Regions from separate parts of the Pseudalkalibacillus sp. JSM 102089 genome, predicted to be linked through region 2. Evidence: predicted binding sites of a transcription regulator. Region 2 holds the regulator's gene; the other holds the start of a gene.
What was found. Region 2 encodes NrdR, which represses ribonucleotide reductase genes. Its sites were predicted from a motif close to AACACNATATATNGTGTT; they were not measured.
Positions count from the first base shown of each region.

Region 1 (4,219 bases), on a different contig from region 2:
GAATAATGCCTATCGTTTCGAGTATGACCGTCCTCAGTCCATTGGTCGTGTAAAGCCTTACTATGGTAATTTCGGTATCAATGTTCGAGCATATACGTATATTCGTACTATGGGGCCAGAAGGCTTAAAGCAAGTATCGGAAAATGCGGTATTAAATGCTAACTATATGATGAGACGCTTACAAGATGCCTTTGTGTTACCTTATGAACAGCACTGCAAGCATGAATTCGTGATTTCAGGAAAAAAACAAAAGAAACTTGGTGTCAGAACGCTTGATATGGCAAAGCGACTGCTAGACTTTGGTTACCACCCGCCAACGATCTATTTCCCAATTAACGTTGAGGAATGTATGATGATTGAACCTACGGAGACAGAATCAAAAGAAACACTTGATGAGTTCTGTGATGTACTGCTTCAAATTGCAAAAGAAGCAGAGGAAAATCCGGAAATTGTTCAGGAAGCCCCACATACAACAGTTATTGGTCGCCTTGATGAAACCACGGCTGCCAGAAAGCCTGTTTTACGTTATCAAAAAGCCTAATGCTTATTGATAGGCCCTGTTAACTTATATTGTTCACTACTCGATTATGGCTCATTCAAATGAGAGATACGTTTAACATGGATAAATCAATGATGCAAAATCAACAAAGCCATTTTGAGTTGCTGAATAGCAATCAAAAAAAGCAGCTGCAAAGGCAGCTGCTTTTTATTTTTTCTTTACTTTGCCGCCCCATTTTTTGAAGCCGCCTTTTAATTGATAAAGATCTTTAATGCCATGTTTTCTAAGAATGCTTGCAGCACGAGCTACAATAATTCCGTTGTAGTCGTACATATAAACTGGCTGATCTTTGCGGATTTCTTTAATTCGCATTTTTAGCTGACTAACAGGGATGTTCCTTGCCCCTAGAATATGGCCATTATCAAATTCGTTTGGTTCACGAACATCAATCAGTTGGGCTTTACGATAGCCGGCACGGAATTCTTCCTCCGTTAACGTTTTCAAATTCCTCTTTTGCATGTATCGAGTTATGACAACATACACAATGATCGCGACGAGTATTGCGATAATCCATTCCATAAACTTTGTTACACCCTTTCAAGTAAAATCGACAACTTTAAGTTTACACGTCTTTTCGGCTTTCCGCAAAAGAAAAAAAGGAATAACTATAAAAAGAATAGGTAGTGTTCAGTAATTAAATCAAATTTGTTCTAAATTAGTTGGGATAGAGGAGATTCGCCTATACTCGAAAGATCGAAAAACAAATAATGTTCAAGACATAGCTAAAATAATTGAGAGTGTTCATTGGTCATCCATTTTCTCCTCTGCTAGAATAGGGAAGGTGTTAGAAAACTGACAGTGATAAAGGAGTTCCGAAAATGAAGCAATGGGCATTTATTGATTCGGGAGAACGTTCTCCAGCTTATAACATGGCACTTGATGAAGCATTATTGAAATGGCATAGTGATGGGACTATCCCCCCTGTTATTCGATTTTACGGGTGGAATCCCCCAACACTTTCAATTGGTTATTTCCAGCGTATCGAACGTGATATTAATATGGATGCTGTAGAAAAAAATGGTCTAGGGTTTGTGAGACGCCCTACTGGTGGAAGAGCTGTCCTTCATGATCAGGAAGTGACTTATAGCGTTATTGTCTCTGAAGATTATCCAGACATGCCCTCAACCGTAACAGAAGCGTACCGGGTTATTTCAGAAGGGTTATTGATTGGTTTCAGAAAACTTGGATTGAATGCTTATTTCGCTGTTCCTGAAACGGATGCAGAGAAAGAAGAGCTACGTGCACCAAGATCGGGTGTGTGTTTTGACTCTCCATCCTATTATGAACTTGTTGTAGAAGGGCGAAAAGTCGCTGGGAGCGCTCAAACTCGTCAAAAAGGTGTCATTCTCCAGCATGGATCGATTCTGCTTGACATTGATGAGGACCAATTGTTTGATTGTTTCAAATTTAAAAATGAACGGATACGTGAGCGGATGCAGCGAGGTTTTAGAAAAAAGGCTGTAGCTATTAATTCACTCCGTGAAACTCCTGTATCGATATCTGAAGCGGTTAAAGCTTTTTATGATGGTTTTCAACAGGGACTTGATATTGAATTGGTTCCATATCAACTAACGAATGAACAAGAGTCCTTTGTTGTTCAACTAGCAGAGGAGAAATACGCTAGCAAGGAATGGAACTTTAGCAAATAAGCACCTTCGTTGGGTGCTTTTTCCTATTGACTTAACAAGAACAAATGTTCTAATCTTAATCAGGGTCTGTTAACTGATTAACTTTTGTCTCCAGTGTTAAAAAGGCAGAGTGTGGAAAAATGTGCAATAGACAAAATTCCTCTTTTTTCTCTATTCTTCTAATCTAATCTTTATTTATCGAGGAAAACCTTTCATTTTCACTGGATTTGAAAGTTGACAAATCGCTAAAGTATTCGCTCTTTTACTATATGTAGTATTGATTGAAGAATTCTGAACACTATATATGGTTAAAAATGATTGTCTGGTTCGTGTACATGTGCTACTATTAATCAAGACGATTTATCATAGCTACATACATCTAGAGATGCTCTTAAGTGTATAAATGTCGAAACGGAGGGGTTTATATGACAATACAAACCAATGAAAAAAGAAGATCTATTAACATTGAGCAGTTGAATAAGGATATTGAAATGTTTGCGCAGGTTCATCCGATTACAGAGGATATGCATCTAACTCACAAAGGTGTTAGTCGTCTTGTGATGCTTGACCGCTATGCATTTAAAGATACAGAGAAAAAGACATTACAAAAAGGTGATTTTGTTGTCTTAACGATTAAAGAAGATCCAAAATTTCCAGCAAGAGGTCTTGGGTATATTGAAGAATTCGACCTTCAATCTAAGAAAGCAACTGTAGCTGTTCATGAGGATTACGTTGGCGTCTTAGACACAGAAGAAGAAAGAGAATCAGGTATTATTGTCCGTTCGTTGGATGTCATAGAAAAGCCCTTGGAAGTATATTATGAGCAAATTGCTCGTCGTAATGCACGTGGCCTTGCTGATGTAGAGAAAACAGATGGGGAAAAGACATATTGGGAAGATCGTTTCTATAAAGAACTTTCATCTATGAACTTTGTTCCTGCAGGGCGTGTGCTTTACGGAGCTGGAGCTGATACGGAAGTGACGTACTTTAACTGTTACGTTATGCCGTTTCCACAGGATTCAAGAGAAGGTATTTCTGAACACCGTAAACAAGTAATGGAGATTATGAGTCGAGGTGGTGGAGTAGGAACGAACGGATCTACACTTCGTCCTAGAAACACGCTTGCTAGGGGTGTGAATGGTAAATCATCAGGTTCGGTTTCATGGCTGGATGATATTGCGAAGCTGACGCATCTAGTGGAGCAAGGTGGCTCAAGACGTGGGGCCCAAATGATTATGCTCGCTGACTGGCATCCTGATATTATTGAATTTATCATTTCAAAAATGCAGAATCCACGCATTCTTCGTTTCCTTATGGAGAATACAAAGGATGAACAAATTAAGAAACTTGCAGAAGATAAGTTGAAATTCACACCGCTCTCAGAGTCGGAAAGATCTATGTACCAAAGTATCTTAAACTACCGTAGTATTCCCGGAACAGGTGGCTTTGAAGAAAAAGTGATGCAGGATGCGCAGGATAAGCTTGCAACGGGTGGAACGTATTCTGTCCACAATCCTGACTTCTTGACTGGTGCAAACATCTCGATTTGTTTAACGAAAGACTTTATGGACGCGGTTGAAAATGATTCTGAATATGAACTTCGATTCCCGGATGTAGAGAACTATACGAAAGAACAAATGGCACTTTATAATGAGAACTGGCATGAATCAGGGGATGTACGTGACTGGGAGAAGCAAGGCTTTCCAGTAAGAACTTATCGTAAGGTTCAGGCAAAAGAGCTGTGGGATTTAATTAATATTTGTGCTACTTACTCTGCAGAGCCAGGTATCTTCTTTATTGATAATGCAAATGAAAAAACAAACGCAACTTCTTACGGTCAAAAAGTTGTCGCTACTAACCCATGTGGTGAGCAACCATTAGCACCTTACTCTGTATGTAACCTAGCAGCAGTGAACCTTGCTGAGATGGCTAATAAAGAGACAAAGACTGTTGATTTCGATAAGCTGAGAGAAACGGTTGAAGTTGGCGTACGCATGCAAGATAACGTTATTGATGCGACACCTTACTTCTT
Region 1 covers NZ_JBEWYW010000004.1:318,294-322,512, forward strand. Annotated here, with positions in the region: gene gcvPB (aminomethyl-transferring glycine dehydrogenase subunit GcvPB) at 1-541, shown strand, start outside; gene ABVF21_RS12310 (rhodanese-like domain-containing protein) at 707-1,078, opposite strand; gene ABVF21_RS12315 (lipoate--protein ligase family protein) at 1,378-2,208, shown strand; gene ABVF21_RS12320 (vitamin B12-dependent ribonucleotide reductase) at 2,613-4,219, shown strand, end outside.
Region 1: a site for NrdR is predicted at 2,482-2,499, ahead of ABVF21_RS12320 (vitamin B12-dependent ribonucleotide reductase). Genes of this name have one in related genera too.

Region 2 (4,219 bases):
GGAAATGATCATTCATCGATTGTCGATGGACTTTCTACAATGGTCGTTGAGAATAAGAAAGTAAAGGTTCTTGCCTGGTACGATAACGAATGGGGTTACTCATGCCGAGTTGTTGACATGGCGAAATATGTGGGAGAAAGAATACCCGAGAGATTGAAAGCAATCGTATAGAAAGAAGGAGAAGAAGCGGTATCTCACCGCTTCTTTTTTAAATGCTTGTGTTATTGATATCTCGATTTTGTTCGAATCAATGGGGGAACACAGCGCGTAAATACTACAAAAATCAACAAGGCTTGTTAATCTAGTCGGTGTGTAAAAAAGCGAAATGCACATCTTAGTTAACGGAGCAGTTAACGATAAACCAAATATATTTGAATGATTGATTCATACTACAGCTAATAGGATAAAATTAGTCATATGAGAGTTTGAGGAGCTTTAATGCTCTATAAAGACGAATTAACAAAAAGGTTCTCTAATTTATTCTTGCAAATCTATTTTAAAAGCCTTATACTATTTTTCGTGAACTTCTTTTATAGCAATTTGGCATTGAAAACTACTTAAAGGGTTAGGACCTCATCGGACTAACTTTCCCCCGTGGTGGATTTTCGATACCGCATGCTAATCAATGCATGAGTAAATTTAAAGGGGGAATTTTGCTATGGATACAATGGGTCGTCACGTCATTGCTGAACTATGGGGCTGTGACATTGAAAAATTAAACAACATGAAATTTATTGAAGAAACGTTTGTTGAAGCTGCTCTGAAGTCTGGTGCTGAGGTTCGTGAAGTTGCATTTCATAAATTCGCTCCACAAGGTGTTAGTGGTGTTGTTATTATTTCTGAATCACACTTAACGATTCACAGTTTTCCTGAACATGGTTATGCAAGTATTGATGTATATACTTGTGGTGATCTTGATCCCAACGTTGCGGCTAACTATATTGCTGATGCTCTAGGTGCAGATTCACGAGAAAACATTGAACTTCCTCGAGGCATGGGTCCTGTGAAACCTAAAGTTAGAGAAGAACAGTCAGCGTTTACTTCATAATAATACAATGATTGAAAAGGGTGCTCAGTGCACTCTTTTTTTATATTCACTAATACGGCATCTCGCTTTTCCTCACGGTCCTATTACTTTCAATGTGATTGATTTATCAGTCATTTATTGCTATTCTTAAAAAAAATAGAGGAGGACCTGGGGTGGGAATAAAAGAATTTTTTAGCAACCGTTCTGAAACTGGGGAGAGACATCCGAATGATGCACTTAAAACCCATTATTTTAAAGCGACAAAGGAACAGGCTTTTACAGAAGCAAAAGCCGTCCTTCAACAGCACTATAAAGGTGAAATCGTTACGAATTCTCCGGAGCGTGGAGAATTTGTTTTTCAAGTGAAAGGTCCTAAAAAGGCTCTTATTGTTGTAACAGTTGTCACGGTTCGTGCTTATAGAACTGCAGTCGATTTCTCTGTTTCAACAGAGACGCCTCTTCCGGTTGATTTTGGTTACAGTAAGAAAGTGATTGAAACCATTTATAATGATTTGAGAAAGAAACTTACGTTAATCGGAACAGGGATTTCTGAACAGTTTTAAGGGTAGGTGTGTCTTGACACATTTTATGCTAAAATAGTAGTAGAAATCTTGTTCGTTTAGTGGAGATGATCTTATGCGTTGTCCCAACTGCAATCACAATGGTACAAGGGTGCTTGATTCTCGGCCGGTTCACGAGGGCCGTTCGATTCGTAGGCGCCGTGAGTGTGAATCGTGTACGTATCGATTTACGACATTTGAAACAGTTGAAGAAATACCGCTTATAGTAGTGAAAAAAGAAGGAACTAGGGAAGAGTTTAGCAGGGATAAAATTCTTAGAGGTTTAATTAAAGCCTGTGAAAAAAGGCCTGTTCCACTTGAAACTCTAGAAACAATTGTTAATGAAATCGAACGTGATCTTCGTAATCAGGGAGCTTCCGAGATCAGTAGTGATGCTGTGGGAGAGCTTGTTATGGATCAGCTGGCAAAAGTTGATGAAGTTGCTTATGTTCGATTTGCTTCTGTCTATCGTCAGTTTAAAGATATTAATGTCTTTATCCGCGAATTAAAAGAATTAATTAACAGAGCAGAATAACAAAGGGGGAGCTTCGCGTAAGCTCTTTTTTTGTACGGTTTCAAAAATTATGAGGAATACAAAGGTGAAGCATATGCATTGGAAAGAACTTCTTCCTGTTGATACGCTTCAGATTGAAGCATCCGGAATTTTGCACGAGTATGATCGAAGAGTACTAACATTGTTATATCAACCTTTAATCGGGGCTCCGGCCTACAGTCTTTATATGACTCTCTGGAGTGCTCATGAGCAGCAGAATCATTTTGTTACAACAATGACTCATCATAATTTGCTACTTATGATGAGATGGGATTTGAAGAGAGTACTTGAAGAGAGACGTAAATTAGAAGGAATTGGCCTGTTGAAAACATATGTAAAAGACAGTGGAGATCCTAGACATTTTACTTATGAATTGCAAGCTCCTCTCACACCGGAACGCTTCTTCAATGATGGCGTACTGAATATTTATTTATTCAATCGATTAGGACGTAATCGATACAATGATCTAAAAAAGCATTTCACAGTGGAAAAGGCAGATCTAGCTGAGTATAGTGACGTGACTGCATCATTTAATGAAGTATACGATTCTCTTCACCCGTCTGAAATGACTGGTATGAGCGAAGTAGAAGAAGAAGTAACGATAGAGAAGCGTGATGAAAATAAAGGCCTTGTTTTTACTTCTTCACAATTCGACTTCGATATGATGAAGCAGCACATTTCTGATATGATTGTCACTGAGAAAATGTTTACAGAGTCTGTTAAGAAAACGATTGAGCGACTTGCTTTTGTGTATAAAATTGAACCATATGAAATGGGCCGGATTGTAGAACAAGCCGCAATTCACCATGACGAACTTTCTGATGATCTATTGCGAAAGGAAGTAAGCAGTTGGTTCGCGCTTGAAAATCGTGGCAAAGTGCCTGCTCTCCAATATAGAAGTCAGCCTGTTTCTTTACAAGAGTTTCATAAGAAAGAACCCGAGACAGAAGAAGAGAAAGCGGCGCAGAGATATGAACAGATGACGCCATATGATATTCTTCAGCGGGCAGCTGAAGGGGGAAAACCTTCTGAAGCAGATATGAAGCTTGTGGAGCGAATAATGGATGAACAAAAGCTGACTCCTGGTGTTATGAATGTTTTACTTGATTTCATTCTAGAAACTCAGGATAAGAAGCTATCGAAGAATTATGTAGAAAAGTTTGCGAGTCACTGGGCAAGGGCGAGGGTAAAGACAGTAAGAGAAGCGATGAACCTTGCCATTAAAGAGCTTCAACAACCGGCCAAGAAAAAGACAGGCTCTTCCAATCGTGGGAAACCTGCCGCTAGAAAGGACAAAGTCCCGGAATGGATTTCAGATCAAAAAGAACCGGATATGTCTCATGAGGAGCGATCTGAGAAACAGGATCAGCTTAAAAAGATGCTAAGTAAATATAAGAAATAAGCGGGGTGAACAAGAATGGAATCAATCCAGGAATCATTTAACAAGATGCCAGGCAATAAGAAATTCCAGCAACAGTACCAAGAGATGAAGAAGGCTATTATGGCCGATGAAGATATTCGTGCATTTATTGAAGAGCATGACGAGGTCGATGACAAAATAATTGATAGAAGTCTTGCAAGACTATATGAATATACAACACAAGCAAAGCGATGTGAAGGATGCCCTGGTCTCTCGAACTGCATTAATATGATGGAGGGGTACGAGCCTGAGCTATTTATTAATCGTTCGGTGATTGATATTCGCTACAATCGTTGTCCAACAAGAATTGAAGATGATAAGAATAAAAAGCGTAATCAGATGATTCAAAGCTACTATATTCCGAAAGAAATTCTTCAGGCTACCTTCGCGGATTTGGATGATGAAGATCCTGTTAGAATTGAAGCGATTGGGACAGCGATTCAATATGTAGAAGATTTCGTTCCTGGTGAAACCACTAAAGGGCTTTATATTCATGGAGGTTTTGGGGTAGGGAAAACGTTTATTCTCGGGGCTATTGCAAACCAGCTGGCGAAAGAAAAAGGGGTTCGTTCTCAGTTTATTTATACTCCGGATTTCTTCCGTCAAATGAAAAGCGCCATTCAAGATCAATCTATTGATGAAAAGCTTGATTATTTAAA
Region 2 covers NZ_JBEWYW010000005.1:253,037-257,255, forward strand. Annotated here, with positions in the region: gene ABVF21_RS13730 (glyceraldehyde-3-phosphate dehydrogenase) at 1-171, shown strand, start outside; gene speD (adenosylmethionine decarboxylase) at 659-1,048, shown strand; gene ABVF21_RS13740 (cytosolic protein) at 1,201-1,590, shown strand; gene nrdR (transcriptional regulator NrdR) at 1,664-2,122, shown strand; gene ABVF21_RS13750 (replication initiation and membrane attachment family protein) at 2,196-3,542, shown strand; gene dnaI (primosomal protein DnaI) at 3,558-4,219, shown strand, end outside.